One region of the Mesorhizobium sp. M0306 genome, then DNA from elsewhere that is predicted to be linked to it. Evidence: predicted binding sites of a transcription regulator. Region 1 holds the regulator's gene; each other region holds the start of a gene.

Evidence for each region. The regulator LexA, encoded in region 1, represses DNA repair genes until DNA is damaged. The targets are predictions, from matches to a motif close to TGTTCNNNNTGTGTTCNG.
Region 2: the regulator LexA is predicted to act here: its motif matches at 2,714-2,731, upstream of NKI95_RS22445 (ImuA family protein).
Region 3: the regulator LexA is predicted to act here: its motif matches at 2,008-2,025, upstream of NKI95_RS25515 (single-stranded DNA-binding protein).
Region 4: the regulator LexA is predicted to act here: its motif matches at 3,599-3,616, upstream of NKI95_RS20000 (ATP-dependent helicase).

What each region holds. Positions count from the first base shown of each region.
Region 1 covers NZ_JAMYRY010000037.1:35,747-42,942, reverse strand. Annotated here, with positions in the region: gene gltA (citrate synthase) at 1-949, opposite strand, end outside; gene gltX (glutamate--tRNA ligase) at 1,129-2,550, opposite strand; gene NKI95_RS30350 (ComEC/Rec2 family competence protein) at 2,647-5,112, shown strand; gene lexA (transcriptional repressor LexA) at 5,106-5,840, opposite strand; partial or broken gene kynU (kynureninase) at 6,290-7,196, shown strand, end outside.
Region 2 covers NZ_JAMYRY010000018.1:87,468-94,663, reverse strand. Annotated here, with positions in the region: gene NKI95_RS22455 (error-prone DNA polymerase) at 1-200, opposite strand, end outside; gene NKI95_RS22450 (DUF6504 family protein) at 197-1,675, opposite strand; gene NKI95_RS22445 (ImuA family protein) at 1,617-2,690, opposite strand; gene NKI95_RS22440 (metallopeptidase family protein) at 2,876-3,298, shown strand; gene NKI95_RS22435 (DUF1737 domain-containing protein) at 3,582-3,788, opposite strand; gene NKI95_RS22430 (HpcH/HpaI aldolase/citrate lyase family protein) at 3,816-4,697, opposite strand; gene NKI95_RS22425 (DUF4153 domain-containing protein) at 4,976-6,520, shown strand; gene NKI95_RS22420 (response regulator transcription factor) at 6,525-7,196, shown strand, end outside.
Region 3 covers NZ_JAMYRY010000024.1:34,257-41,452, forward strand. Annotated here, with positions in the region: gene NKI95_RS25495 (ATP-dependent Clp protease proteolytic subunit) at 1-583, opposite strand, end outside; gene NKI95_RS25500 (SRPBCC family protein) at 610-1,134, opposite strand; gene NKI95_RS25505 (ArsR/SmtB family transcription factor) at 1,131-1,445, opposite strand; gene NKI95_RS25510 (cupin domain-containing protein) at 1,529-1,918, opposite strand; gene NKI95_RS25515 (single-stranded DNA-binding protein) at 2,127-2,639, shown strand; gene NKI95_RS25520 (OsmC family protein) at 2,763-3,188, shown strand; gene NKI95_RS25525 (MarC family protein) at 3,197-3,826, opposite strand; gene NKI95_RS25530 (hypothetical protein) at 3,901-4,431, opposite strand; gene NKI95_RS25535 (helix-turn-helix transcriptional regulator) at 4,518-5,345, shown strand; gene gyrA (DNA gyrase subunit A) at 5,494-7,196, shown strand, end outside.
Region 4 covers NZ_JAMYRY010000014.1:113,790-120,985, forward strand. Annotated here, with positions in the region: gene NKI95_RS19980 (dienelactone hydrolase family protein) at 1-218, opposite strand, end outside; gene NKI95_RS19985 (hypothetical protein) at 492-641, shown strand; gene NKI95_RS19990 (hypothetical protein) at 651-920, shown strand; gene NKI95_RS19995 (glucose/quinate/shikimate family membrane-bound PQQ-dependent dehydrogenase) at 1,092-3,404, opposite strand; gene NKI95_RS20000 (ATP-dependent helicase) at 3,658-6,360, shown strand; gene NKI95_RS20005 (ABC transporter permease) at 6,373-7,196, opposite strand, start outside.

The DNA.
Region 1 (7,196 bases):
AGCCCATCAATCGGAACGGATCGTTCTTATCCTTGGCGCGCGCAATGAATTCCGGGATGTGATCGACATGGCCGATCTCGCCCAGCATGTTCAGGGCTGCCTCGTTGGCGCCGCCATGTGCGGGACCCCACAGGCAGGCGATACCGGCAGCGATACAGGCAAAGGGATTGGCGCCCGATGAGCCGGCCAGGCGGACGGTCGAAGTCGAGGCGTTCTGTTCGTGATCGGCGTGCAGGATGAAGATGCGCTCCATCGCGCGCGCCAGCACCGGATTGATCTTGTATTCCTCGCAAGGCACGGCGAAGCACATATGCAGGAAGTTGGCTGCGAAATTCAGCTCGTTCTTCGGATAAATGAACGGCTGGCCGATGTGGTATTTATAGGCCATCGCCGCGATCGTCGGCATCTTGGCGATCAGCCGCATTGAGGCGACCATGCGTTGATAAGGGTCCGAGATGTCGGTGGAATCGTGATAGAAGGCCGACAGCGCGCCGACCACGCCGCACATCACCGCCATCGGATGCGCATCACGGCGGAAGCCGGTGAAAAAGCGCGACATCTGCTCATGCACCATGGTGTGGCGCGTCACCCGGTAGTCGAAATCGTCCTTCTGCGCCTTGGTCGGTAGTTCACCATAGAGCAAGAGATAGCAGACTTCGAGGAAGTCGCCGTGCTCGGCCAATTGGTCGATCGGGTAGCCGCGGTGCAAGAGAATGCCGGCATCGCCATCGATGAAGGTGATTTCCGACTCGCAGCTCGCCGTCGACGTAAAGCCGGGATCGTAGGTAAAGACGCCGGTGGTGTTGTAGAGCGAACCGATGTCGATGACGTCAGGTCCTACCGAACCACTTCGTATCTTGAATTCATGGGTTTTGCCGCCGAGTTCCAGCTTTGCCGTCGATGCCTGGGTTTTGCCGCCAAATTCCATTTTTGTCGCAGGTTCGGTCATAGCAAACTCCTTTTTGTTTCCTCAGGCCGGCAAAGGCAAAATATCTGAACCCAACACGTCAAAAGCATCGGAACACGCACATTTGCGCCCGCAATTGAATCTGCGCGCCAGATTAGGCCAAGACCCAATGTTGCACTGCGAAACGCACCTTTCAATGCCAATCTTCTTGGGCCAGTTTGCTAATCGATTTGATCAGCGATCCGCCCCAGGCTTTCCTCGCGGCCCAGCACGGCAAGCACATCAAAGACACCTGGCGAGGTACTTTTGCCAGTGAGCGCGGCGCGCAAAGGTTGGGCCACGGAGCCGAGTTTATGGCCGCCGGCCTGCGCATAGTCGCGGATCGCGGCTTCCGCTGAGGCGGCAGACCAGTCCGAAACCGTCGCTAGTGCCGCATGAGCGCCCCGCAGGATCGCGCGCGCCTCACCGCTGAGCAGCGCCGCCGCCTTCTCGTCGACCGGAAGCGGCCGCTCGACGAACAGGAATGCAGCCCCTTCAACAAGTTCGACCAGCGTCTTGGCGCGCTCCTTCAGGCCCGGCAAAGCGGCAAGCAGTTGCGCCTTGCGTCTGTCGTCGAGGCGCGCGGCGATTGCCGGGCCGCCTTCTAGATAGGGCAGAGTGGCGATGAAGACGTCGAGCAGCGCTGCCTCGTTCATGCGGCGCATGTGCACGCCGTTGAGCGCTTCGAGCTTGGCGAAGTCGAAACGGGCGGCGCCCTTGTTGACGTCGCCAATGTCGAACCATGAGATCATGTCGGCGATCGACATGATCTCATCGTCGCCGTGGCTCCAGCCAAGCCTCGCCAGATAGTTGAGCAGCGCCTCCGGCAGGTAGCCCATGGCGCGATAGGCCTCGACGCCAAGCGCACCGTGCCGCTTCGACAGCTTGGCGCCGTCGGCACCGTGGATCAACGGGATATGCGACATCGACGGCACCTCCCAGCCCATGGCCTGGTAGATTACGGTCTGGCGTGCGGCGTTGGTCAAATGATCGTCGCCGCGGATGATGTGGGTGATGCCCATGTCGTGATCGTCGACGACGACGGCATGCATGTAGGTTGGATTGCCGTCCGAGCGCAGAATAATGAAATCGTCGAGATCCTTGTTGGGAAAGCGCACGTCGCCCTGGACGCGGTCATGCACCACCGTCTCGCCGCCTGTCGGCGCCTTGATGCGGATCGCCCCCTTGGCGCCGGCCGGCGCCTCCGACGGGTCGCGGTCGCGCCAGCGTCCATCATAGCGGGGAGGCAGCCCCTTGGCCCGTGCGCTCTCGCGCATTGCTTCCAGCTCGGCAGGCGTCGCATAACAATAATAGGCCTTGCCTATGCGAACGAGCTCCTCGGCCACCTCGCGATGGCGCGGCGCACGCTCGAACTGCGACACCGGCTCGCCGTCCCATGTCAGGCCAAGCCAGGAAAGCCCGTCGAGAATGGCCGCGGTTGCCGCATCGGTGGAGCGCTCGCGGTCGGTGTCCTCGATGCGCAGCAGCATCGTGCCGCCTGTGTGCTTGGCATACAGCCAGTTGAACAGCGCCGTGCGCGCGCCGCCAATGTGCAGATAGCCGGTGGGCGAGGGGGCAAAACGGGTGACGACCTTATCGGGCATGGTACTCTCAGGCGGGCGAAGGAAGTGGGTTTGCGGACTTTCGCGCATTGCGCGTTCATGTAGCATAGGAGGTCGAGGGCGCAAGGGGCAGACCCGATGGCTGTGCGAGGCCGTGGTGCGGGCGAGGGCGAGGACGCTGGTAGCGGCGTCAGCGAACGCTTGCTGTTTGCCGCTCCCCTGCCTGTCCTGCCGACACCGGCATTGCTGCCCGCTCCGCGCTTCGATGCTCCGTCGCTGCCGGCCAGCGACCCTGCAACGGTTCCCGTGCCCGCGGTCGAGTCCATCGTGCGCCTACGCCGGCGTTTCCGCCTTCCGTCACCGTCCCGTATCCGCAACAGCGTAACCTCGGCGGCCGGCCTGGAACTCGACCGCGGCGTCGCCTTCCTGCTGGTGCCGGTGTTCCTCGCATGCGGGGTGGTCGTGTATTTCGCGATGGCGGCCGAGCTGGCCTTCCCACAGCCGATAGCTATCGTCGCCTTGGCAGCCCTTTGTGCGGTCGTCTCGCGGTCATGGCCCAGGACGCGCCTGTGCTTCATGGTGGCGTTGCTCTGCGCGCTTGGCGTGCTTGCCGCCAAGTTCGAGACCTGGCGTGTCGGGACGCATATGCTCGGTTCCGAAATCTCGACGCGGCTGACCGGTCGCGTCGTATCGTACGAGCCCATGGCGAGCGGCCGCATCAGGCTGACGATCGATGTGATCTCAACCGCCAGGCCGACACTGCGCTACATGCCGGAACGGGTCCGCGTTTCGGCGATGAAGATACCGGCTGAGCTGACCGCCGGTTCCGAGATCGCCGGCTATGTGCGGCTGCTGCCGCCGACCGGGCCGGTGCGGCCCGACAGCTATGATTTCTCCTTCGACAGCTATTTCGCCGGTATCGGCGGCAGCGGCTTTTTTCTCGGCAATCCGAAAGTCGTGTCGTCGGGCAGCATGCCGCTTGCCGCGCGGCTTTCTTCCGCGATCGAAGACGCGCGCGAATCCATCGCCGACCATATCCGCAGCCGCATCGGCGGCGCCGAGGGCGAGATTGCTGCTGCGCTAATCGTCGGCGTGCGCGCCGGCATTCCCGAGGAGATCAACGAAGCGATGCGGCGCACAGGCATCTACCACATCATCTCCATCTCGGGGCTGCATATGGCGTTGGTCGCCGGCACCATCATGGCGCTGCTACGCGGCGCCTTTGCGCTGTTTCCCGATTTCTCATCGCGACGGCCGGTCAAGAAATATGCCGCGGCCGCCGCGCTTTTTTCGATTGCGGCCTACCTCGTCTTTTCCGGCATTGTGGTAGCGGCCGAACGCAGCTTCATCATGCTGGCGGTGATGCTTATCGCCGTGCTGTTCGACCGGACCGCGCTCACCATGCGCAACCTGGCGATCTCGGCCATCGCCGTCATTCTGGTGTCGCCGCACGAGGTGGTCGGTCCGAGCTTCCAGATGTCCTTCGCCGCGACGGCGGCCCTTGTCGGCGCCTATGCAGGCTGGTCTGATTACCGCGCCGGCAGGGCCACCACGCCGCCGCCCCGGCGGTCGCCGCTACGCTTTGCCACTCGAAAGGTCCTGCTGGGCATGGGCGGCCTGGCGATGACCTCGATCATTGCAGGGAGCGCCACGGCGCTTTTCGCCATATGGCATTTCCAGCGCGTGGCGCCGCTCAGCCTGTTCGCCAATCTGGCCATCATGCCTATCGTCTCACTGGTCGTCATGCCCTTCGCCGTCCTCAGTGCGCTGGCGATGCCGTTCGGCGCGGATGGGCCTTTCCTCTACGTGATGGGCAAGGGGCTGACGGCGATGATCGCCCTGTCCGGGTGGATCTCCGAGCGCTCGCCGATCGATGCGGTCGGGCTGATTTCGCTGAGATCCGTCCTTTTGGTGACGATCGCCCTCGTCATTGCCAGCATGGCGACGACCTGGTTGCGGCTCGCGGCACTTCCTTTTGCGCTCGCCGGCTTGCTAACGACAACGCAGACGCGCGTACCCGATGTATTGATCTCGGAGGACGCACGGCTGGTCGCGCTGCCGATCGGCAGCGGTGAACTCGCGGTCAACCGGGCACGCCCGAATGAGTTCACCATCGACAACTGGAAACGCGCGCTCACATCAGAGGCTATCGTCGCGCCGGAAACACCTGGAAAGAACGATCCGCAATTCGACATTGCCGATCCGGCCGACCTACCGCCGGGCATACCGTTCATTTGCACGGACGGCCTCTGCCTTGCCAGGCATCCATCCGGCGCGATCATCGCGCAAGCCAAGGACCGCGATACTGCACGGCCAGCCTGCGCCTTTGCCAGCTTGATCGTCATCGACGACGCCACCGCCCATAATCCCTGCTACTACGACCGGCTGGTCCTCGTCGTCACCAAACGGCAACTGGCGCGCGCGGGAAGTGCGGCCGTCTATTTCGATCCACAAGCGGCAACACGCGCCGAAATCCGCTTTGCCGTCGAAAAATCATACCGGCCCTGGCACGTGCAGCGGAAATTTTCACGCGCGGCGCGGGGCCTGCCGCCATACCGCAGGGCCGACAAACCCAAAGCCGGCGCCAAGGGCGGAGCTCAGTAGCGGCGGATCAGTCCGACGAGCTTGCCTTGCACCTTGACCCTGTCTGGTCCGAAGATGCGCGTCTCGTAGGCCGGATTGGCGGCTTCCAGGGCGATCGAGGCGCCCTTGCGGCGGAACCGCTTCAGCGTCGCTTCCTCCTCGTCGACCAGTGCCACCACGATCTCACCGGGGCTCGCCGTATCGGCATTGCGGATGATCACCGTGTCGCCGTCGAAAATGCCAGCCTCGATCATCGAATCGCCTTTGACCTCGAGCGCATAATGCTCGCCGCCCATGATCATATCCGGCGGCACCGAAATCGAATGCGTCTGGTGCTGGATGGCGTCGATCGGCACACCGGCGGCGATGCGGCCCATCACCGGGATCGAAACGGCGGCGACGACATCGTCGTCATTGCCGGCTGCAGGGACGCGCGACGATGTCGGCTTGCCCTGCCGAGGGGCACCTTGCCCAAGACTGCCCTGGATGACACTCGGCGAGAACTTGCGTGCCGCATTGAGGCCGGGGGCGATCGAGTCAGGCAGGCGCAGCACCTCCAGCGCACGGGCCCGGTTGGGCAAACGGCGAATGAAGCCGCGCTCCTCCAGCGCCGTTATCAGCCGATGGATTCCCGATTTGGAAGCCAGGTCGAGCGCTTCCTTCATCTCGTCGAAGGAGGGCGGAATACCGCTTTCCTTCAACCTTTCGTGGATGAACATAAGCAGTTCGTGTTGTTTGCGTGTCAGCATAGCGACCCCCAACAGAATCAGAAAAACAAACCCAGAACAAACACTATCTGTTCCAGTTGTGTTCCGCAACTGTTTAAAGTTTAATGAATGCGTTAAGGCTCGGGAAACAAACCACGCCCCTACCGGAATGCCGCATTTTCACCCGCCGCGAGCCTCATCGCCTTGATTCTGCTGTCGTTTGCGCCCTTCTGGCTTCCTAGAAGGCGCCACTGGCATCGGCCGTCGGTCGGCAAAAGGGCACGGAATTGAACCCGTATCGACTGTGCGGTTTGGTCAATGCACCGTGAACGAAACGAACTCAAAACGCCAACCTCGGGTTAACTCCGGGTTTCCACCGCCTGGTCAGGCTGCTTCTCGCTGGTGGAGCCTTGCTGCGCGCTACCCGGTAATGGAAGAACAGTCGATGCGTGTCCGGCGTTGCGTTGAATCTTTGGGGGAGCAGGCAAATCATGACAGGAATTCCCGATCTCGCGGCCATAAAGGCGATGGATGCCGCAGATCCGCTGCGCGCGATGCGCGACCGTTTTGTGTTGCCGCAAGGAGTGATCTATCTCGACGGCAATTCGCTAGGAGCTGCTTCACGTGCCGCTTTCGATGAACTGTACAAGGCCGCGACCGAGGAATGGTCGCATGATCTCATCCGCGCATGGAACACGGCCGGCTGGTTCAACATGCCGCTTGAACTTGGCGACCAGCTCGGGCGCCTGATCGGTGCCGCGACCGGCCAGACGGTGGTCTGCGACACGACGTCGGTCAACATCTACAAGCTGCTGCACGCCGCCATGGCCATGCGTCCGCAGCGGCGGGTCATCGTCGCCGAGGGCGATAGCTTTCCGACAGACCTTTACATGGCTGAAGGTGTGGTTTCGACGCGAAAAGATACGCTGCTGCGCCTCTCGGGGGTCGACGCGCCGACCATCGAAGAGCTGATCGACGAACGCACTGCCGTGGTGCTGGTCAACCACGTCAACTACAAGTCGGGCGAACTGCGCGACATGCCGGGGCTGACGCGCAGGGCCCAGGAGGCCGGGGCGATGATCGTCTGGGATCTCTGCCACACCGCCGGCGCGATGCCAGTCGAGCTCGACAAGGCAAACGCCGATTTTGCCGTTGGCTGCACCTACAAATATCTGAATGGCGGACCGGGCGCGCCTGCCTTCATCTATGCGGCTGAGCGGCATCTTGCCGACATCCAGCAGCCGCTCACCGGCTGGTGGGGCCATGCACGGCCCTTCGCCTTCGAGCCAGGCTATGCGGCCGGCACCGGCATCCGCCGGTTTCTGTGCGGCACGCAGCCGGTCCTGTCGATGCGCACGCTGAAGGGCGCGCTCGACATCTGGAACGATGTCGACATGA
Region 2 (7,196 bases), on a different contig from region 1:
TAGGAAACACCTTCCACTTTGGCCTGCTGCCAGGCGCGCACAACGCCCGCCACCGTGTTGCGGTCGGCGAGCCCGATCGCCGAAAATCCCATGAATTTTGCCGCGACCACCAGCTCCTCCGGTTTCGAGGCGCCGCGCAGGAACGAGAAGTTCGACTGGATGCCGAATTCGGCATAGGGGATGGCCGTCAGCGCATTCATGCGAAGACCCCATGCATGAACCAGCGCGGCGAAGGCTGCGAGGCGCCGTAGAGGCCCTGGCGATAGAGCCAGTAACGGCGGCCATCGGCATCCTCGATGCGGAAATAATCCCGGGTCGGCTCATCTTCTCGTCCCGCCGCCCCTCGCCACCATTCCGGCGCGATGCGCTCCGGCCCTTCGGCGCGCGCGACCCGATAGAGCGCGCGCCGCCAGCGGAAGTTCAAAGGCGGGCCTTCCGGCATTTCGGTGGCCGGCACCTCGATCGGCTCGGGCGAACGGAAAAGCCGGATCGGCCGTTCCGGCTGGAAGACGGTCGTGGGAGCGTCCTTCGCCTTGTCGGGCTGCTTCGGCGGCGAGCTTCTCTGCGGCGCCTCCGTGAAGGGAAGGGTGGCGACGGCGCGCTCCGGCAAATGGCTCTCGACGGCGACCGGCTTCAAGACCGCGCCTTCGCCGAGCCGGGCGCGAATGCGGTCGGCAAAAAGCGCGATATCGGCACCGTCGTCGCTCGTCTCGCCGGCAAGGTCTGCCTGCTGCATGTCGAAGGCGGCGGCGGTCAGCACCGAAAGGCGCACGAGGTCGAAGCCATAGCCGGCGTCGATATCCTGTTCGAGCGCGGCAAGCCTTTCGTGGAACAATTTCTGGATCAGCCGCGGCTCGCGCAGAGGCCGCGAGGTGCCGACGGCGATGCGGCTGACGCCGCCATCGACGCGGAAAAGCAGCAGCGCCAGCCGCCTCGCGCCCTCGCCGCGACGCTCGAGGTCGCTCTTCAAGGTGGTTGCCAGCATGCCTGTCAGCCGCTCGATGTCCTCGGTCAGCATGATCGGCTCGGCAAGGTGACGCTCGACCGAAAGCGGTGCCACCGGCAGGCGCGGCGACACGGCCTCCTCGAGGCGGCCAAGCGCCTGGTCGAGGCGCAAGAGTAGCGATGCGCCGAAGCGGCGGGCCAGCGGCGCGCGCGGTGCCGCCATGACGGCGCCCGCCGTGCGCAGGCCGACGCTTTCGAGGCTGGCGCGGACCTCCGGGCCGATGCGCAGCGCCGCCAACGGCAAGGGCGCGAGAAGCGCTTCCTCCTCACCATCGGGCACGATGCGGTCGCCGGCAAACCGCGCCGCCGCCCAGGCAGCACCAGGCGTGGCGGCAAGCCCGGCGCGGACATCGAAGCCCTGATGGAAAAAACGCGACAGGATATCGTCCAGCATCGAGCGTTCGCCGCCGAAAAGATGGGTGCAGCCGGTGACGTCGAGATAGAGGCCGTCGGTCCCGTCGAGCGCCACCAGCGGGGTATAGCGGTCGCACCAGTCGGCGAGGCCTTCGAGAAGGCGCCGGTCGGCCTCCGGATCGGCCTCCACGATGTCGATCGAGGGATGCATGGCGCGCGCATCGGCTATGCCCATGCCGCGCTTCAGGTTAAGCGCCTCAGCCCGTTCGTCGAGGGCGGCGATGCGCTGGGTGTTCCCTTGGCGATGGCTGATCACCAGCGGCAGGTGATCCGACGGCCGGGAACGCCAGGACCGCCCCAGACGCTGCCGCAGGATCCTCTCGGCGGCGAGATGCGGAAACCACAGGGACAGGATTCTTTGGCCGTTCTGGGGCCCATTCCTGAGACCTTCCTTGCTCGCCCCGTCTTTCTTCGAATATGCGTTCATCGGGGTTCCACTCCAGTGTGAATTTTCCGGGCAAGGCCGTGCGGCTCTTGCCGATGACGACGGTGAAGGCGGGCCGGCCGATCGAGCCGGCGAGCGGCCCGGCAAGCGTCTTACGCGTTGCCGCCGGTGCCGCCGACAGGATGAGGCGGACGGGCGCTGCCGTCGGCTCGGGCTCGCCGGCCTGGCGCAGCAGGAACAGCGGCCGGCCCGCACTCTGCGCCCGGGCGTGCAGCCGCCGCGTCGCGGTGAGGTCAAGCCGCTGCGGGCTGCCGCGGATTTCGAGGATGACAGCGGCCAGCGCCGTCATCCTGGCAGCCTCCTCGGCGACCCACAGCGCATCGAGCAGCCTTGGCGCCTCGGAAAACAGCAATTGCTCCGGCTCGATGCCGAAGAAGGCATGAAGCCCCCTGGCATAGGGAAAGCCGGCCTCGCGGAAAACCTCGGATGTGCCGATCCACAGCACCGGCAGTCGCGGCCCCTGGCTGAGGATCAGGCTGACGAGCGACAAGACAAAACCGGCGACGGCCCCGGCATCGCGGGTCGCGGCGCCATGAAACTCGCTCAGCGCCGCTTTCGGCAGGCCGCCGCTCAGCGCAGCATCGAGGCGCTCGGCGCCGGTGCGCAAAAACGCATCGGGCGGCGCCACGGCAAGACCGCGCCGGACAATCGTCAGATTCCGAGCGGGTGTCGGATGCCGAGAGGGTGTCAGACTCTGACGAGGGACATCCGCGTCAAACGACGAACCGGCCGGCGCCTCCAGGCGCTCGGGCAAGGTCCCTTCGATCTTCGCGATCTGGCGGCGCAGGGCAAAAACAGTCTCCCGCGCCACGGCGCTTGTCGCCATGACGGTCAGCTTCCACTCACAATTGTTCCTGTTATGTTCCCTATAGATTCCAGAGGCCGCCCGAAGAGTCAAGCGGAGTCATGGGGAATTTATTCCTGCCTTGATGGCATGACACGGGGCACTCCAGCCCGACCATTTGCCGAGTCCGGCCCGAAAGCCTATATGCCGGGATCAAAGGACAAAGCATGGCTCGCATCTACCAAACACGCATCTGGCACGACCAGCTTTCGCCAACGATGGAGGAAATCGAGCTCCTGGCGCTGGAGGCCTATGCCCATCTGCCGGAGGACTTTCGCAAGCTGACCGGCGAGATCGTCATCCAGATCGCCGAATTCCCGACCGACGAGATCATGGACGACCTTTCGCTGGAAACGCCCTTCGACCTGCTCGGCCTGTTCGAGGGGCGCGGCATCGCCGAGCGCTGGAATCCGCAGACCGGCGAAGGCCCGAACCGCATCACGCTCTACCGCCGCGCCATCCTCGACTACTGGGCCGAGAACGAGGAAACGCTGGGCGACATCGTCACCCATGTGCTGATCCACGAGATCGGCCACCATTTCGGCCTGTCGGACGACGATATGGAGAAGATCGAAGAGGCAGCGGAGTGAGCGACCCCGCTCCTCGTCATCCTGGGGCGGAGCAAGGAGCGAAGCGACGCGGCGCAGACCCCAGGATCCATGCCGTAATAGTGGTGCAGTGCTCCGGCGGTGCAGAACCGAACGCTCATCCATCCCGTTCTGGGGCTATCCCGATCGGTGGTAGATCACACTAATCCTGATCCGCCGTGCCCTTCGGCAGAGGTAACGGCATGGATCCTAGGGTACTCCGCGACGTCGCTTCGCGACTGCTACGCCCTAGGATGACGAAGGACGAGCGCTTCAGCGAACCTCCCTACCAATCGCTGAGCTTGGTGTCGGGGCCGTATTCCTGGCCCTCGATGTCCTTCACCACGGCCTGGCCGCAGCGCATGGTCTTGGCTTTCTTGTCATAGGCATAGATCGGCGAGCCGAACAGATGCCAGCCCTTGTTGAGCGCCGCCGTCACCTTGTGGCAGAAGCTGGCGTCGTCCGGGCCGGACAAAAAGCGGTAGAGTTTCATTTTCAATCCTGTCGTCAGTTACGATAATCATGCGCGAACAGCGGCGGCCTTCGCCAGCAGTTTTTCGGCCTGCGCCAGATGCAGCCGCTCGACCATCTTGCCGTTCAGCGCAACTACCGCCTTGCCGGAATTTTCGGCGAGCGCGAAGGCTTCCTTGACTGTGCGCGCCTCGGCCAATGCTTCAGGCGTCGGCGCAAAGGCGCGGTTCGCGGCTTCGATCTGCGCCGGATGGATCAGCGACTTGCCGTCAAAACCCATCGCGGCCGCTTCCGTGCACTGGCGCGCAAAGCCGTCCATATCGCGAAAATCATTGAAGACGCCATCGAGCAGGTCGAGGCCGCCGGCACGCGCCGCGAGCACCATTTGCATCAGCCACGGCACAAGATAGCGCCGGTCGGGCGTGGCGAGAATGCCCGTGTCCTTGACCAGGTCGTTCGTTCCGGCAACGAAACAAACCAGTCGAGAGGCCGGGTCGCGGCCGAGCTCGGCGATCGGCCCGATGTTGAGCAGCGCCTTGGGCGTCTCGATCATCGCCCACAGCTTGACTTCGTCGGGGATAAAATTGTCGTCGAGTACGTCGCCGGCCTCGAGAATGTCGCGCGGCGTGTCGACCTTCGGCAGCAGGATGGCGTCGGGCGTGCATCTTGCCGCGGCCAGCAGATCGTCGGCGCCCCATTCGCTCGACAGCGCGTTGATGCGCACGACCATCTCGCAGCGGCGATCGGAACGACCGGCGAAAATCCCCGCCAGCTTTTCGCGCGCGGAAGGCTTGTCGGCCGGGGCGACGGCGTCCTCAAGATCGATGACGACGGCATCGCAGGCCAGCGACGGGATTTTGGCCAGTGCCTTGTCGTTCGAAGCCGGGACGTAAAGCACCGAGCGGCGCGGGCGGGAGGGTTCGGCAGTCATCTCCGATCTATGCCGCCTGCAACCGGCCGAGGCAAGCCGTGCATAAAAACTGCACGCAATTTCGGAAAATCTCCTCGTCTCCGCCCCGCTTGCCACCCGACAGAATGCGACAGGGGCGGCATGCAAGAGCAAACGAACTCCCGTTGGTCCCTGCCGTACCGGCTTCGCCGCGAAAGCTGGTGGCTCGTCGATCCGCCCCAGACTTCGGCAAACCTCCTCCCTTTCGTCCGCAAATCCCTGCCCACCGGCCGCATCAAAGCCGCCGAGAAAGCCCGATCATGACAGTATTCCTCTCGGCGGCGCCGAGCTATTGCAGCCGCTTCGGCGTTGCCGTCCTGCTCGTCGCGTTGGCTGATTTCTTCTTCTATGGCCAACCGGCCGGCATCACACTTTTCCTGTTCGGCGTTGCGATTGCCGCGGCGAGCATGGCTCTCCATCCTCTCGGCATCTTCAACGATGGCAGGTTCTGGTTCAAGCCGGTTGCGCTGATTATGGCGCTGCTGCCGCTTGTGGAAAATGTCAGCGCACTGTCCGTCTCGATCGCGCTGGCGGCGACGGCCATCTTCGCGCTTTCACTGGCCGGACGGTTGCGGTCCGGCCTTGCCCGCATTGCCGGCCAACTTTCGCTGTTCCTGCTAGCAACGCCATTTCGGCTGGTCCTGGATTTCTTCCGCTGCCGCAAGGCGGCGCGGCGGCTTGGCCGGCGGCGCGTGCGCCTTGCGGCGATCGCCGTCTGGGTCATGCCGCTGAGCCTCGGCGCGGTGTTCCTCGCCTTGTTCGGCGCCGCCAATCCGGTCATCGAATATTGGTTCTCGCTGATCGACCTGATGGCACTGCTCGACCTCATCCAGCTGCCACGTCTCGCCTTCTGGCTGTTCGTGCTTGCCGGCGTCTGGGCCCTTCTGCGGCCGCGCCTGCCGCGCTTTCTCCGCCGCCGCAGCGTGTCCCCAGCAAGCGCACCGGCGACGCCGGCCACCAGGACCACCATCGAGGACATCATCTTCGGCAAGGCCGCTATTCTCCGCGCGCTTGTCGTCTTCAACATCCTGTTCGCGGTGCAGAGCGCACTCGACGCCACCTATCTGTGGGGCGGTATCGCGCTTCCCGACGGGCTGACCTATGCCGCCTACGCGCATCGCGGCGCCTATCCGCTGATCGTCACGGCGCTATTGGCGGCCGGCTTCGTGCTGGCGGCGCTGAGGCCGGGAAGTGCGACCTCCGGCGATCCGCTCATCCGCCGGCTGGTTTATGTCTGGGTGGCGCAGAACGTGGTCCTGGTCATCTCGTCGATCCTGCGGCTCGATCTCTATGTCGGCATCTATGCGCTGACCTATTGGCGTGTCGCCGCCTTCGTCTGGATGGGGCTGGTGGCGGCGGGCCTTGTCCTGATCATAGCCCGCATTGCGCGCGAAAAGTCCAACGAATGGCTGCTTTCCGCCAATCTTCTGACGCTATCGGCGACGCTTTATGCCTGCTCGTTCATCAACTTTGCCGCGCTGATCGCCAACTACAATGTCGAGCATTCCCTCGAAATGACCGGCCAAGGCACCCAGCTCGACGTCTGGTACCTGCGCTCGCTCGGGCCCGGCGCCTTGCCGGCGCTCGATCGCTTCGTCCAGCACCAGAGCAGGACGGTTTCCGCGGAGGATGCCTCCACCCGCGAACTCGCCGGCTGGTACGCGCAGGACGAAGCACGCTTCCGCGCCGGCCAGGAAAACTGGCGCGGCTGGAGCTTTCGTGACTGGCGGCTCAACCGCGCCCTCGACAGGCGTGGCCCGTTCGTGGTTCCTCCGATGTCCGAACCCTTCATGCCGGGCCGCTGATTTGATGCCGCACCACATACTGGTCGCCGACGACGATCCGCACATTCGCGAAATCATCTGCTTCGCGCTCGAAAAGGCCGGCATGAAAACGCTGACGGTGCCGAACGGCGCGGCTGCCTTGCAGGCGATCGAACGCCGTGCTCCCGATCTTGTCGTGCTCGACATCGGCATGCCGGAAATGGACGGGCTGGAAGTGTGCCGGCGGCTGCGCCACACATCCGACGTGCCGGTGCTGTTCCTGTCCGCGCGGGATGAAGAGATCGACCGCATCCTCGGGCTGGAAATGGGCGGCGACGATTATGTCACCAAGCCGTTCAGCCCGCGCGAGCTGGTCGCCCGCGTCAACGTCATTCTGCGCCGCGCCCGGCCCACGCCGAAACCAGCCGACGACCGGCAATTCTCGCATGGCAGACTGTTGCTGGTTCCGGCAAGCCATACAGCCAGCTTCGACGGCAAGCCACTGGTTCTGACCTCGATCGAATTCGCGATCCTGCAAGGATTTCTGGCAAGGCCGCCGCATGTGCTTGGCCGCGACATGGTGATGGCCAATGCCTATGCGGCCAACATCCATGTCGCAGACCGCACCGTCGACAGCCATATCCGCAACATCCGCGCCAAACTGGCGGCGGTCGGCTGCCTTGATGCAATCGAGACCGTGCACGGCGTCGGCTTCCGG
Region 3 (7,196 bases), on a different contig from region 1:
CGAAAACATGGTCGACGAGGCCCCAATCCTTGGCCTCCTGTGCGGTCATGAAAAAGTCGCGGTCGAGCGTGCGTTCCACTTCTTCGTAGGTGCGGCCGCAATGGTGGGCGTAAAGATCGGTCATGCGCCGCTTGGTGCGAAGGATGCCCTCGGCATGGCGCTGGATGTCGGAGGCTTGGCCCTGGAAACCGCCGAGAGGCTGATGCAGCACGATGCTGGTGTTGGGTAGCGCGATACGCCGCCCTGGCGTGCCGGCCATCAAAAGGAACGAGGCCATCGAGGCGGCGAAACCCATACAAACGGTGGAGACCGGGCAACTGATATACTGCATCGTATCATAGATGGCGAAACCGCTGGTCACCACGCCGCCCGGCGAGTTGATGTAGAGCGAGACCTCCTTGTCGGGATTGTCGGATTCCAGCGACAGAAGCTGGGCGCAGACCAGCGCCGAGGTGCCGTCATCGATCGGCCCGTTGATGAAGACGATGCGCTCGCGCAGCAGCCGCGAAAATATGTCGAAGGCGCGTTCACCGCGGCTCGACTGATCGATCACCATCGGCACCAGATTGGCAAGGCCGCTCATCGTTTGTCTCCGTTGACTGTTGTCGTTCAGGCCGCGCGCAGGAAGAGGCGCGGGGTGTTTGCGGCGATCTGCTTGTGCCTGGGAGTGTGCGCTTCAAAGGAAAGCCGGCAACCGGCGCCTGCCATCGCGATCTCCGGCATCGCTGCCCCAGCAAAACCATCATGGACGATGCGCAGATGCGTGCCGCCGGAAACGGTGCGGTCAAGCGTAAAGGTGACGATGCTGTCCACTGGGCTGTCGTTCATTGGGCGGTCCACGGGGCTGCCGGGCGGCACCTGCGTACCGCCGGGCGCCGGCCGCTCCCGCCAGGAATAGCGCAGCAGCCGTCCGGGATCGGCGTCGAGGATTTCGCACTCGATCGGCGCATTCGGCGCTCTAAAGGCAAAGCGGTTGCCGATTTCGGGCTTGATGTCGTTTGGCATCATCCAGGCCGCGAGCAGGTCCGGCACCGTAAGCGCCCGCCACACCTTTTCCGGCGGCTCGGGCAGCTCGCACTCGAACTCGATCTTGTCTGCCGCCATTTCCGCGCGTTCTTTGCCTCGGCTGGTCATTGGTCCATGTCCTTCAAAACCGTCTTGAGCCTTTCGATGCGCTCTGGCCAGAACGCGCGGTAGCGTTCGATCCAGCCGAGCAGTGGCGCAAGCCCCTTCGGATCGGCGCGGTAATAGGCGTTGCGACCGGCCCGGCGCTCGACCACGAGGCCGGCGCCGCGCAGCACTGCGAGATGTTGCGATACCGCCGGCTGCGATACCGGCATGCCAGTGCGCAGTTCAGACACCGTCATCTCGCCGTCGGCGAGCCGCTCATAGACGGCGCGACGCGTTGGATCGGCCAGTGCCCGAAAAATCTCTGCTTCGATCATGCCGAAAGCATAAGTCAATACTTATCGGTTTGGCAAGCCGTGTTTTTTTAAGACAGGAGGTGTTTTTTAAGACAGGCGAGGTTTTACAAACTCGCTGAAAGCCAGCGTCTCACCATGTCGGGGGATCCGTTGAACGTCGCCTCGAAAACTGGTGACGCGAGCACGGCATGGATATGAAGCATTTCGGAGCCGACGTTTCGGAAGCCATGTTGCCTGCGCGCGGCAACAACAAGCGACTGTCCGGCAGTCAAGACGACATGCTCTTCGTCGATCCACATCTCGGCTCTGCCGGCGATGACGGTAAGCACTTCCTCGACCGGGTGCCAATGTGTCGGGGCGCCAGCCGCTGGTTCGACCCATTGTTCGAATATGCAAAGTTGAGTTGCGCCGTTGCGGGCCGAGACATGCATTCGGGTCTTTACTCCCGCCCGCCATTCTTCTTGCGGCTGATCGTCATGCGCAACCATCTTCATGCGTTCGCCTCGATCCCATGGCCTGTGGAAATTCGACGTCAAGACACTAATTCTTACTGACAACTATTGACAGTGCAGGGCCTGTACTATAGAACGAAAAGAGAACAAAAACGTTGTGGGAAAAGGCAGCGACGGCAGGCAGGGATTATCCGTAGCCTGTAAGGTGCAGCGACAGAAATCTGGTTTCGGATGAGCGCGGAGAAGTATCATGGCGGGTAGCGTCAACAAGGTCATTCTGGTGGGCAACCTCGGGGCGGACCCTGAAATCCGCCGCCTGAATTCGGGTGACCCGGTTGTCAACATTCGCATCGCGACGTCGGAAAGCTGGCGCGACAAGACATCCGGAGAGCGCAAGGAAAAGACCGAGTGGCACAATGTCGTGATCTTCAACGACCAGATCGCCAAGGTGGCCGAGCAGTATCTGAAGAAGGGCATGAAGGTCTATGTCGAGGGCCAGCTGCAGACGCGCAAATGGCAGGACCAGACCGGCAATGACCGCTATACGACCGAAGTCGTGTTGCAGAAATTCCGCGGCGAGCTGCAGATGCTCGATGCGCGGGGCGAGGGCGGCGGCCAGGTCGGCAACTATGCCGGTGGTGGTGCGAGCCGCGGTTCCGATTTCGGCCAGTCCGGCCCGGGCGAAAGTTTCAATCGCGGTGGCGCCAACAAGGGCGGCGGCGGTGGTTCGTCGCGCGAGCTGGACGACGAAATCCCGTTCTGATTTCTCGGGGCGGACTGCCCTTGCGGCGAAAAGCGCCAGCACCTTGGCCACGAAATGGCGTCCCGAAAATCTGTCTTGGATTTTCGGGACGTTGTGCGTTTGAGCGGTGAAAGGACGTATCAAGTGAAAGCAAGGGTCAAATGGGTCGAGGAGCGCACCTTCGTTGGCGAGTCCGCCAGTGGGCACAAGCTGGTGCTAGGCACTGCGTTCGGGCCGGAGGGCAAGACGCCGGGGCCGAGCCCAATGGAACTGGTGCTGATCGGTACCGGCGGCTGCTCGGCCTATGACGTGGTCCATATCCTCGAAAAGGGGCGCGAGGCGGTTGACGATTGTGTGGTCGAACTCGATGCCGACCGTGCAGAAGCCGATCCCAAGGTGTTCACCCGCATCCACATGCATTTTGTCGTCAAGGGCCGGGCGCTGTCACACGACAAGGTGAAGCGGGCGATCGGGCTTTCGATCGAGAAATACTGCTCGGCCTCGGCAATGATGGCCAAGACCGCCGAGATCACCCACGACTTCGAAGTCATTGAAACGACAGCGAAGTAGGGCAGTTCCTACGTCGCCATCAGCGCCTTGATGCCGTCGGCCACGAACTGTACGGCGAGCGCCGCCAGGATGACGCCGAGCAGCCGTGTCAGGATCGAACGGCCGGTTTGGCCGAGGATACGGTCGATGCGCTCTGACAGCACGAACACCAGGTAAGTGATGACAAGGCAGATGGCGATGATGCCGACAAGTGCTGTCTGCGCGCCAAAACCCTGAAACGAGCTTGAGAGCAGGACGGTCGCCGAAATTGCGCCGGGACCGGCAATAAGCGGGATCGCCAGCGGAAAGGCGGCGATGTTGTGGATCATATCCCTGGTGATGGCGACGTCGCCGATCTTCTCCTTGCGGTCCTGCCGGCGCTCGAACACCATTTCGAAGGCGATGAAGAACAGCAGAAAGCCGCCGGCGACGCGAAAGGCCGGCAGGGTGATGCCGAAGACTGACAGGATCGACGCGCCAGCGATTGCGAACAACGCCATCACCAGGAAAGCGATGATCGAAGCGCGCACGGAGACCTGGTTGCGCTCCTTGCGGTTCATGCCGCGGGTCACGGCAAGGAAGAGCGGCGCCAGGCCGGGCGGATCGATCGTCACCAGTATGGTGACGAAGGCGTTGAACAGGCTGTCGAAGCTCGGCATGCTGACCCTCCCCGCCGGCAATGCCGGATAACGGGATTGGTAGAGCAAAGCGGAGCCAGTGGAAACCGTGCGGATCAGGGGCTCGCGGCGCGCCGCGCCAGAAACTCGACTTCGAGACGCCAGGTGGCGCCGTCGTCCTGTGAGCGTTCGCCCAGCCAGCGGAACGAATTTTCGGTGATGCGCGAAAAGCTCCAGCGCACAGCAGATCCGGTGCCGTCTGCGCCTTGCTGGATGATGGTGTCGCCCTCGGCACGGCCGAGCTGGCGGCTGTAGTACTGGCTGCGCGGATCGCTCCAGAAGATGTGCCAGGCGTCGACGCCGGGGTCGTAGACGCGCAACGTCGTGCCATAAAAGGTCCATTTGCCGAGCGACGGCGAGGCGCCGGCGTCACGGGCGGGCAGGATCCATACGTCCTGGATGGCCCGGCCTTCGAGCACCCAGCCGAAATGCACCTCGCCGCGCCCGGTCAGCACCTGGCCGTCCTCGAGATGGCGCGTGGCGTCGAACGTCCAGGCGCCGACGAAGCGGCCGTAAAGGTTTAGTTTCTCGGCAAGGGCCGGTACGGGTCCATCGCTGTGCAGGGCCTTGGCAAAGAAATTGGACATGGCTTCGCTCTCATCTTGTCAGTAGACCGGCAAGCGTAGAGGTCGACAGGGGTTCTGCGCTTGGGAAAAATTGCTATATTTCGGCGATGGCGACGAGCGCGCATAGGCTGGCGTCGGGCCGAGGCTGGCAGGTGTCGGATGTCATCTGCACCGCCAGCGCCGCCGACAGGCCATTCGAGGAGGAGCATCGGGATTTCTGCGTCGCCGCCGTAACCAGCGGCACCTTCCGCTATCGTGCGCGCCAGGGCACGGCGATGCTGGCGCCGGGAGCGCTCCTGCTCGGCAATCCCGGCACATGCTACGAATGCGGCCATGAGCATGGCGCCGGCGACCGTTGCCTCTCCTTCCATTTCGGACCGGCCTATATGGAGCGGATCGTCGCCGACGTGCCGGGCGCGAAGCAGCTCGATTTCCGCACGCCGCGCCTGCCGCCCTTGCCGGCGCTGGTGCCGCTGCTCGCCGAAGCGGAGGCGGCGCGCGAGATGGCCGACACCGGCGCGTTCGAGGAACTCGCCCTGCGCATTGCCGGTGCGGCGGTGACAGCGGCTTGCAGCGCTACGGAAGGACAGAGCGCGCCGAGCCGCCGTGACCAGAAGCGCGTCGCCGAAGCGGTCCGGCGCATCGAAGTCGATGCCGACCGGCCGATCTCGCTTGCCGAACTCGCCGACGAGACCGCCACCAGCCCCTATCATTTCCTGCGCACCTTCCGGCACGTCGCCGGCATGACGCCCTACCAGTTTCTGCTGAGAGCGCGGCTGCACAGGGCTTCCGTGCGGCTGCGGACGTCGGATCAGACGATTTCGGCGATCGCCTTTGCAGCAGGATTCAACGATCTGTCGACCTTCAATCGCCGTTTCCGGCGGCTGATGGGCGAGGCACCGGGTACTTATCGCGCCCGCCGGCGACGCTCGTGAAAGCGAGCCACTGCCATATCGTCGCAATTGGTGTATCCTTTTGAATTTGCCGCTAAAAACCACACTGGAAAACTGCCGCGATTGTTGGAGTTTCGGGCCGGCTTCCTATATAAGCACCAAGTGATTCCTGATTAGATTGTGATCCGATTTGACCGACCAAAAGACACCGCGCGGCGCCGACGGCGGCCCCACCGGCATCGAGCCGATATCCATCATCGAGGAGATGCAGCGCTCCTATCTCGATTACGCCATGAGCGTGATCGTCAGCCGCGCGCTGCCGGACGTGCGCGATGGCCTCAAGCCGGTGCATCGCCGCATCCTCTACGCCGCCTATGAGAGCGGCTATCACTGGAACCGCAAATATGTGAAATCGGCACGCCCGGTCGCCGACGTGATGGGTAAATACCATCCGCATGGCGACGCCTCGATCTACGACGCTTTGGTGCGCATGGCGCAGGACTGGTCGCTGCGCGTGCCGCTGATCGACGGGCAGGGCAATTTCGGCTCGATCGACGGCGATCCGCCGGCGGCGATGCGCTACACGGAATCGCGGCTGACCAAGGTCGCGCATGAGTTGCTGGAAGACATCGACAAGGACACCGTCGATTTCCAGGACACTTACGATGCGTCGGGCAGCGAACCGAAAGTCCTGCCGGCGCGCTTTCCGAACCTGTTGGTCAACGGCTCCGGCGGTATCGCCGTCGGCATGGCCACCAACATCCCGCCGCACAATCTGGGCGAGGTTTGCAACGGCGCCATTGCCCTCATCGACAATCCGGCGATCGATCTGCCGGCACTGATGGAGATTATTCCGGGGCCGGATTTCCCGACCGGCGGCATCGTGCTCGGCCGCTCCGGCATCTACAGCGCCTATTCGACCGGCCGCGGCTCCATCGTCATGCGCGGCCGCGTCAACGTCGAGGCGCGCGGCAACGACCGTGAATCGATCGTCATCACCGAAGTTCCCTATCAGGTGAACAAGGCGTCTATGATCGAGAAGATGGCCGAGCTGGTGCGCGACAAGCGCATCGAAGGCATTTCCGACATTCGCGACGAGAGCGACCGCCAGGGCTACCGCGTCGTCATCGAACTGAAGCGCGACGCGGTCGCCGATGTCATCCTCAACCAGCTCTACCGCTTCACCCCGCTGCAGACGTCCTTCGGCGCCAACATGGTGGCGCTGAACGGCGGCAAGCCGGAATTGCTGACGCTGACCGACATGCTGAAGGCGTTCGTCGCCTTCCGTGAAGAGGTGATCAGCCGGCGCACGAAATTCCTGCTGCGGAAGGCGCGCGACCGCGCCCATGTGCTGGTCGGCCTTGCCATCGCCGTTGCCAACATCGATGAAGTCATCAAGCTGATCCGCAGCGCTCCGGACCCGCAGACGGCACGCGAGCAGTTGATGGAGCGGCGCTGGCCTTCGGGCGACGTGGAATCGCTGATTCTTTTGATCGACGACCCGCGCCATCGCATCAACGAGGGCGGCACCTACAATCTCTCCGAGGAACAGGCGCGCGCCATCCTCGAACTGCGCCTGCAGCGCCTGACCGCGCTCGGCCGCGACGAGATCGCCGACGAACTGAACACGATCGGCGACGAGATCAAGGATTATCTCGATATCCTGTCGTCCCGCGCCCGCATCCAGCAGATCGTCAAGGACGAGCTCATCGCCGTGCGTGACGAATTCGGCACGCCGCGCCGCACCGAGCTCGCCGAGGGCGGGGCGGACATGGAAGACGAGGATCTGATCCAGCGCGAGGACATGGTCGTCACGGTGAGCCATTCCGGCTATATCAAGCGCGTGCCGCTGTCACTCTACCGGGCGCAGCGCCGCGGCGGCAAGGGCCGCTC
Region 4 (7,196 bases), on a different contig from region 1:
ACACGCGGATCATCTTCCGCCACGATTGCCGCCTGGGCCGAGTTCGCCGCCAGCAGCGGCGCGATCGCGGCCGCTGCCGCACCCGAGCCTGCAAGCCTGGTCAACTGCTCCATGAAGCGGCGCCGGTCGAGCGTCAGATGCGTGTATTCGTCATAGGCATCGATCATCGCCTGGGTAATGACAGGCTCGGCGGCAGTGGGTCCGGCAGGTGTTCTCATGGCGCGCTCCTCGTCGGCCCCCCGCGGCAACATAGAGCCGAAGCTTGCCTGGTCCAGTCACGGCTGGGTGAGGCTGCCATAAGTCCTTGCACGAAGGCCGTGATGCCGCGCGCCGCACTGTCATTAAATTTTGGTCATTTGTGGCAATGCTAAATGCACGCACCACAATGTAAAAAGAAGTTACCGGGCTATGCCTCACTCGGGCCATTTGGCGAACGAGAATGGCCATTTGGCGGGAAAAGAATGCCTGATTGACGACGAAGGAATACGCCCATGACCTTTCCCTCCCCGCTTCTGGCAAGTGGGATCGCCCTCGCCGCTATGGCTTTGCTGGCGCTGCGGTTCACTGCCTTCACCGCCTTCAAACGATCGTTAATCAAGATCCGCGCCAACCGGCACCCGCCCGCAAACACCAAAGCCTGAGGAAAGGTCATGGACGTTCAGGACATCATCAACACCGTCTCCCAGAAATCCGGTCTCAACCAGGCTTTGACGGAAAAGATCGCCGGCACGATTTTCTCCGTGCTTGAACACGAGGCGGAAGGCACGACTCTGTCCAGCTTCTTCGCCAAGATCCCGGGAGCCGACGCCCTGGCCAAGCAGTATGATGTCATGGCTCCCGGCACGGCTTCCGGCGGTGGTCTCCTGTCCTCGCTGGAGGGCGCGCTCGGCGGCGTTCTCGGCGAAAAACCGGCGCGCTGATCAACGGCGTCGCCATACTCAAGGCATCAGGCCTCACGCTGGCACAGATCAGCCAAGCCGGCAGGATGCTGGTCCAGCAGGCCGAGACAGCCGCCGGCCCGCAGCTGACCAGTGAGGTACTTGCATCGGTACCCGACCTGAAAGGGCATCTCGGGCTCTGAAGGAACTTCTCTATTTCGGCAGCGTATAGGCCATCACATAATCGCCCGACTTGGTGCCGACCGAGCCGTGGCCGCCGGCAACGATGACGACGAACTGGCGTCCGTCGGCTACCGTGTAGGTCATCGGTGTCGACTGCCCGCCCGCCGGCAGCCGCGCCTGCCAAAGCTGCTTGCCGGTCGTGAGATCATAGGCGCGCACATAGTCGTCGACCGCCGCACCGAGGAAGGCGACGCCGCCGGCGGTGATCATCGGCCCGCCAATGCCGGGCACGCCGACCTTAAACGGCAGCGGCAGCGGCGTCATGTCGTAAACGGTGCCGTTGCGATGCTTGTAGACGATCTTTCCGGTCCGAAGATCGGCGCCCGCCACATAGCCCCAGGGCGGCGCCTGGCAGGGAATGCCGAGCGGCGACAGGAACGGCTTCAATATGACTGCGTAAGGCGCACCGTCATTGCGGTTCAGGCCCTGTTCGCTGCCCTTGGTGTCACCGGGCGGCGGCACGTCGGCGCGCGGCACCAGTTTAGAGATGAACGCCAGATATGTCGGCATGCCGAACATCACCTGCCGGACCGGATCGACTGCCACGCCGCCCCAGTTGAAGGTGCCGAAATTGCCGGGGTAGATCAGCGAGCCCTGTAGTGACGGGGGCGTATAGCGGCCCTCATATCGCAGCTTCCGAAGCTCGATCCGGCAGGCCAGCTGGTCGAACATGGTGATGCCCCACATATCGGCGCCGGTCAGCGGTTTCGGACTGAAGCTCAGGTCCGAGAGCGGCTGCGTCAGCGAGGTATGGTCGCCTTCGATCGCGCCGCCCGGCGCCGGTAGTTCCTTGACCGGAACGATCGGCTCGCCGCTGCGCCGGTCGAGCACATAGAGGTCGCCCTGCTTGGTCGGCCCGACCAGCGCAGGCACCACGCCGCTTTCCGTGGTGATGTCGACCAGCGTCGGCTGCGCCGGCACGTCCATGTCCCAGAGGTCATGGTGCACGGTCTGCCGCACCCAGCGCAATTGTCCGCTGTTGAGGTCGAGCGCGGTGATCGACGAGGAGAATTTCTCGTCATTGGCGCTGCGCCCGGCGCCGAGCTGGTCCGGCGTCTTGTTGCCGAGCGGCACATAGAGCAGGCCGAGCTTCTCGTCGGCGCTCGCCGTCGACCACATGTTGGGCGAGTTGTTGGTATAGGTCTGGCCCGGCGGCAGCGGCGTCGTCTGGTCAGGATTGCCGGAATCCCAATTCCACAACAGCGCGCCGGTGTCGGCATCGTAGGCACGGATAACCCCGGACGGCTCCTGCGTCGAATAATTGTCGTTGACCGCACCGCCGACGATGATCTTGTTGGCGACGATCAGCGGCGCCGAGGTCGAATAGTAATAGCCCGGCTTCGGGTATGGCATGTTGGCGAGCAGGTTCAGCGTGCCGCCTTCGGCAAATGTGGGGCAGACCTGGCCGTTCGCGGCATCGAGCGCGATCAGCCGGGCGTCGGATGTCGGCAAATAGATGCGTGTGGCGCAGGGCTGGCCGGTGGCGATCTTGGCGTCGGCATAATAGGACACGCCGCGGCAGGTCTGGTGCTGGCGGTCCTTGTCGAGCTTGACCTGCGGATCGAAGCGCCATTTCTCCTTGCCGGTGGCGGCGTCTATGGCGATGGCGAAATTATGCGGCGTGCAGATATAGAGCGTGTCGGCAATCTTCAGCGGCGTCACCTGATAGGTCGTCTCGGCGATGTCGTCGGGCCCTTTCACGTCGCCGGTGCGATAGGTCCAGGCCGGTTGCAGATTGGCGACGTTTTCGGCGGTGATCTGGTCGAGCGGCGAATAGCGCTGGCCATATTGCGTGCGACCGTAATAGTGCCATTCGCCAGCCGGCACGTTGCCGCCGAGATCGGCCGTCGGCGTCACCTTGTCGGTGTTGAGTTGGCCGGCAATATCCTTTGGGTCCGCCGTCATCGAATAACCGGCGACGCCGAGCGATGCCAGCACTGCGAGGATCAGCGGCGCGCGTCCGTCGGGACCGGTAAGCCCACGCCGCGCCCAAGGCGTCAACAGCCACAGCGCGACAAGCACGATGATGCCGCCGCGCGGACCGAGCTCCCACCAGTCGAAGCCGATCTCCCAGACCGCCCAGGCGAGCGTGCCGAGCACGATCGCCGCATAGAGCCACAGCGCCGTGGATCTGCGCCTGTAGAGCAGCCAGGCCGCGACAAGGAAAGCTAGACCAACGATGACGTAATACCAGCTGCCGCCCAGCGTCACGAGCCAGATGCCGCCGCCGCCAAGCGCCAGGCCGATGAGGAAAAGAATCAGGGAGGTGATGACCACAGCCAAGACGGTGCTCCTTCGACTGGTGCGCTCCGCGACGCGTCCATGGGCAACCCCGCATTGCGTTCCTGCCCCCACGCAACTTTCTCCGGCCCGCCTCCCCTGTCAAGCAAGCTCGGCGTTTTACGGCGCCGGCCCATCGCAAGCCCGGCGTTTTGGTTAGCGGACCCATTTCAGATTGTGAGTCCACCGACTGGACAGAGAACAAAACGGAGACACTTCTGGCCTTTCGCTGCCGAATCACTACATTCGGGGGGAGATGTCCGGGTTTTCGGAAGACATGCCCTTTTTTGACGAACCGAACGCGCGGCCCGTGGCCCCGTCGGGCATTGCCGCGCGCGCCATGGCTGCCCGCGGCAACCAGAACAACGCGCCCGATTATCTCAACGGCCTCAACCCCGAGCAGCGGCTGGCAGTAGAAACCACCGAAGGCCCGGTGCTGGTGCTGGCCGGCGCCGGCACCGGCAAGACGCGCGTCCTGACCACCCGCATTGCCCACATCCTTGCCACCGGCAAGGCTTTCCCCTCGCAGATCCTCGCCGTCACCTTCACCAACAAGGCGGCGCGCGAGATGAAGCAGCGCATCGGCCTGTTGATCGGCGACGGCAATGTCGAGGGCATGCCGTGGCTCGGCACCTTCCATTCGATCGGCGTCAAGCTGCTGCGCAGACATGCCGAGCTGGCCGGGCTCAAATCCGACTTCACCATTCTCGACACCGATGATGTCGTACGGCTGATCAAGCAGCTCATCCAGGCCGAAGGTCTGGACGACAAGCGCTGGCCGGCCAAGCAGTTCGCCCAGATGATCGACGGCTGGAAGAACAAGGGCCTCGGTCCCGGCGACATCCCCGAGGGCGATGCCCGTGCCTTCGCCAACGGCAAGGGCCGCGAGCTCTATAAGGCCTATCAGGAGCGGCTGAAAACGCTGAACGCCTGCGACTTCGGCGATCTCCTATGCCACCCGATCCGCATCTTCCGCGCCAATCCGGACGTGCTGAAGGAATACCACAAGCGCTTCCGCTACATCCTCGTTGACGAGTATCAGGACACCAACACCGCCCAGTACATGTGGCTGCGCCTGCTGGCACAGCGGCCTCAATCCTCCCCCCTTGAGGGGGAGGTGTCCGCGAAGCGGGCGGAGGGGGTTGCCGCAGAAGGCACCGCCGATGCGTCGAGCACTGCCGCACGGACCCCACCCGGCCGGGCTTTGCCCGGCCACCCTCCCCTCAAGGGGGAGGGAAATCCGCGCCGCGCCACCGTAAACATCTGTTGCGTCGGCGACGACGACCAGTCGATCTATGGCTGGCGCGGCGCCGAGGTCGACAACATCCTGCGCTTCGACAAGGACTTTCCCGGCGCCACCATCATCCGGCTGGAGCGCAACTACCGCTCCACTGCGCACATTCTCGGCACCGCCTCGCATCTCATCGCCCACAATGAGGGCCGCTTCGGCAAGACGCTGTTTACCGAAAAGATCGCTGAGGACGACGAGAAGGTGCATGTCCATGCCGCCTGGGATTCCGAGGAGGAGGCCCGCGCCGTCGGCGAGACAATCGAGTCCTACCAGCGCCAGAAGCACAATCTCAACGACATGGCGATCCTCGTCCGCGCCTCCTTCCAGATGCGCGAGTTCGAGGACCGCTTCGTCACGCTCGGCCTCAACTATCGCGTCATCGGCGGCCCGCGCTTCTACGAACGCCTCGAAATCCGCGATGCGCTGGCCTTCTTCCGCGTCGTCGCGCAAGGCGCCGACGACCTCGCCTTCGAGCGCATCGTCAACGTGCCGAAGCGCGGCCTTGGCGAGGCAACGATCCGCCAGATCCACGATACCGCCAGGGCGCTGCGCATCCCGATGCTGGAGGCGGCGGCAACGCTCGCCGAGAGCGACGAGCTGAAGCCGAAGCCGCGCGCGGCCCTGCGCGAGGTATCGGCCAATTTCGAGCGCTGGCAGAAGGCGCTGGAAACCACGCCGCACACCGAGCTCGCCGAGACCATTCTGGAGGAGAGCGGCTACACCGACATGTGGAAGAACGACCGCTCGGTTGAAGCGCCCGGCCGGCTCGAGAACCTAAAGGAACTGATCCGCTCCATGGAGGAGTACGAATCGCTGCGCTCCTTCCTCGAACATGTCGCACTGGTCATGGACGCCGAACAGAACGCCGAGCTCGACGCCGTCAACATCATGACGCTGCATTCGGCCAAGGGCCTCGAATTCGAAACCGTGTTCCTGCCCGGCTGGGAGGAAGGCCTGTTCCCGCACCAGCGTTCCCTCGACGAGGGCGGCCGCTCCGGGCTCGAGGAGGAGCGCCGCCTCGCCTATGTCGGCCTGACCCGCGCCAAGAAGAACCTGCACATCTGGTTCGTCTCCAACCGCCGCATCCACGGCCTCTGGCAATCGACCATCCCGTCGCGCTTTCTCGACGAACTGCCCGAAGCCCATGTCGAGGTTGCCGAGAGCGGCAACTCCTATGGCGGCTACGGCAATGCCTATGGTGGCGGCTCGTTCGCCTCCGGTCGTGGCGGCCAAGGTGCAGGCAGGCAGAACCCCTATGGAGCGTCGCGCTTCGACAACATCGGCGGCAACAACGGCGCTGAAAAATCCGGCGCTTTCTCCAGCACCTATGCGACACCGGGCTGGCAACGTGCTCAGGCCAACCGCACCGAGGCGACCGACCGCAATTGGGGCACGCGCTCCGGCCACCAGGTCGAGCGCATCGGCTATGGCGAAACCGACTCCGGCTACGGCGCCGGCCGCACCTCGATCAAGGGCCGCACCATCGACGGCGAGCTGGTCGCCAAATCCGTCGCCGACACGCCGTCCCCCTTCAATGTCGGCGACCGCGTCTTCCACCAGAAATTCGGCAACGGCAACATCTCGGCCATCGAAGGCAACAAGCTAACCATCGACTTCGACAAAGCCGGCCAGAAACGCGTGCTGGACGGATTTGTCACGGGGGTGTGAGGTCGCCGGTCGCTACCGATACCGCGCCTGGTTCCATTTGTGGCCGAGCAGCGACAGGATGATGATCAGCCCGTTGAAGAACTGGACATAGAAGCCGCTCAGTCCCGCCGCGACGACACCGGTCTGGATGAAGGAGACGGTGACCGCGCCGATGGCGCCGCCGACGACGGTGCCGATGCCGCCCCAGGTCGGCGTGCCGCCGACGAACACCGATGCCAGCACCGGCAGCAGATAGCCGTCGCCCGCAGTTGGCCACCAGGTGAAGTTTATCATTACCGAGAAGGTGCCGGCGATTGCCGCACCGATGCCGACGAAGACGAACACCTTCACCCTGACGCGCTTGACGTCGATGCCCATCTGCTGGGCGCTGTCGGGATTGTCGCCGACCACCTTGACCTGCGCGCCGAAGCGATGGCGGTTGTAGAGCAGCGCCGACAGCACGACGAAGCCGATGGCCCAGAAGATCTGCACCGGAATGCCGTAGACCTGGCTGGAGAAGATCTTGTAGGCCCAGCTGTCGGCAAGGCCGGTCAGTGCCGTCGACCTGCCCTCGTTGATGATCTGGATCAGGCCGCGCAGCAGGAAATTCATGCCGAGCGTGGCGATCAGCGACGACAGCCCGCCATAGACGACCAGCGAGCCGACCAGGAAGCCGAGCAGCACGCCGGTGACCATTGCGGCGGCGATGCCGACGAACGGGTCGTAGCCGGCCTGCACGACCAGCGCAAACACCCATGAGGCGAAGCCCATCGTCGCCGGAAACGACAGGTCGATCTCGCCGCAGGTGACGACGAAAACCAGCGGCACTACCACGAACAGCGCCACGGGCAGCGTGG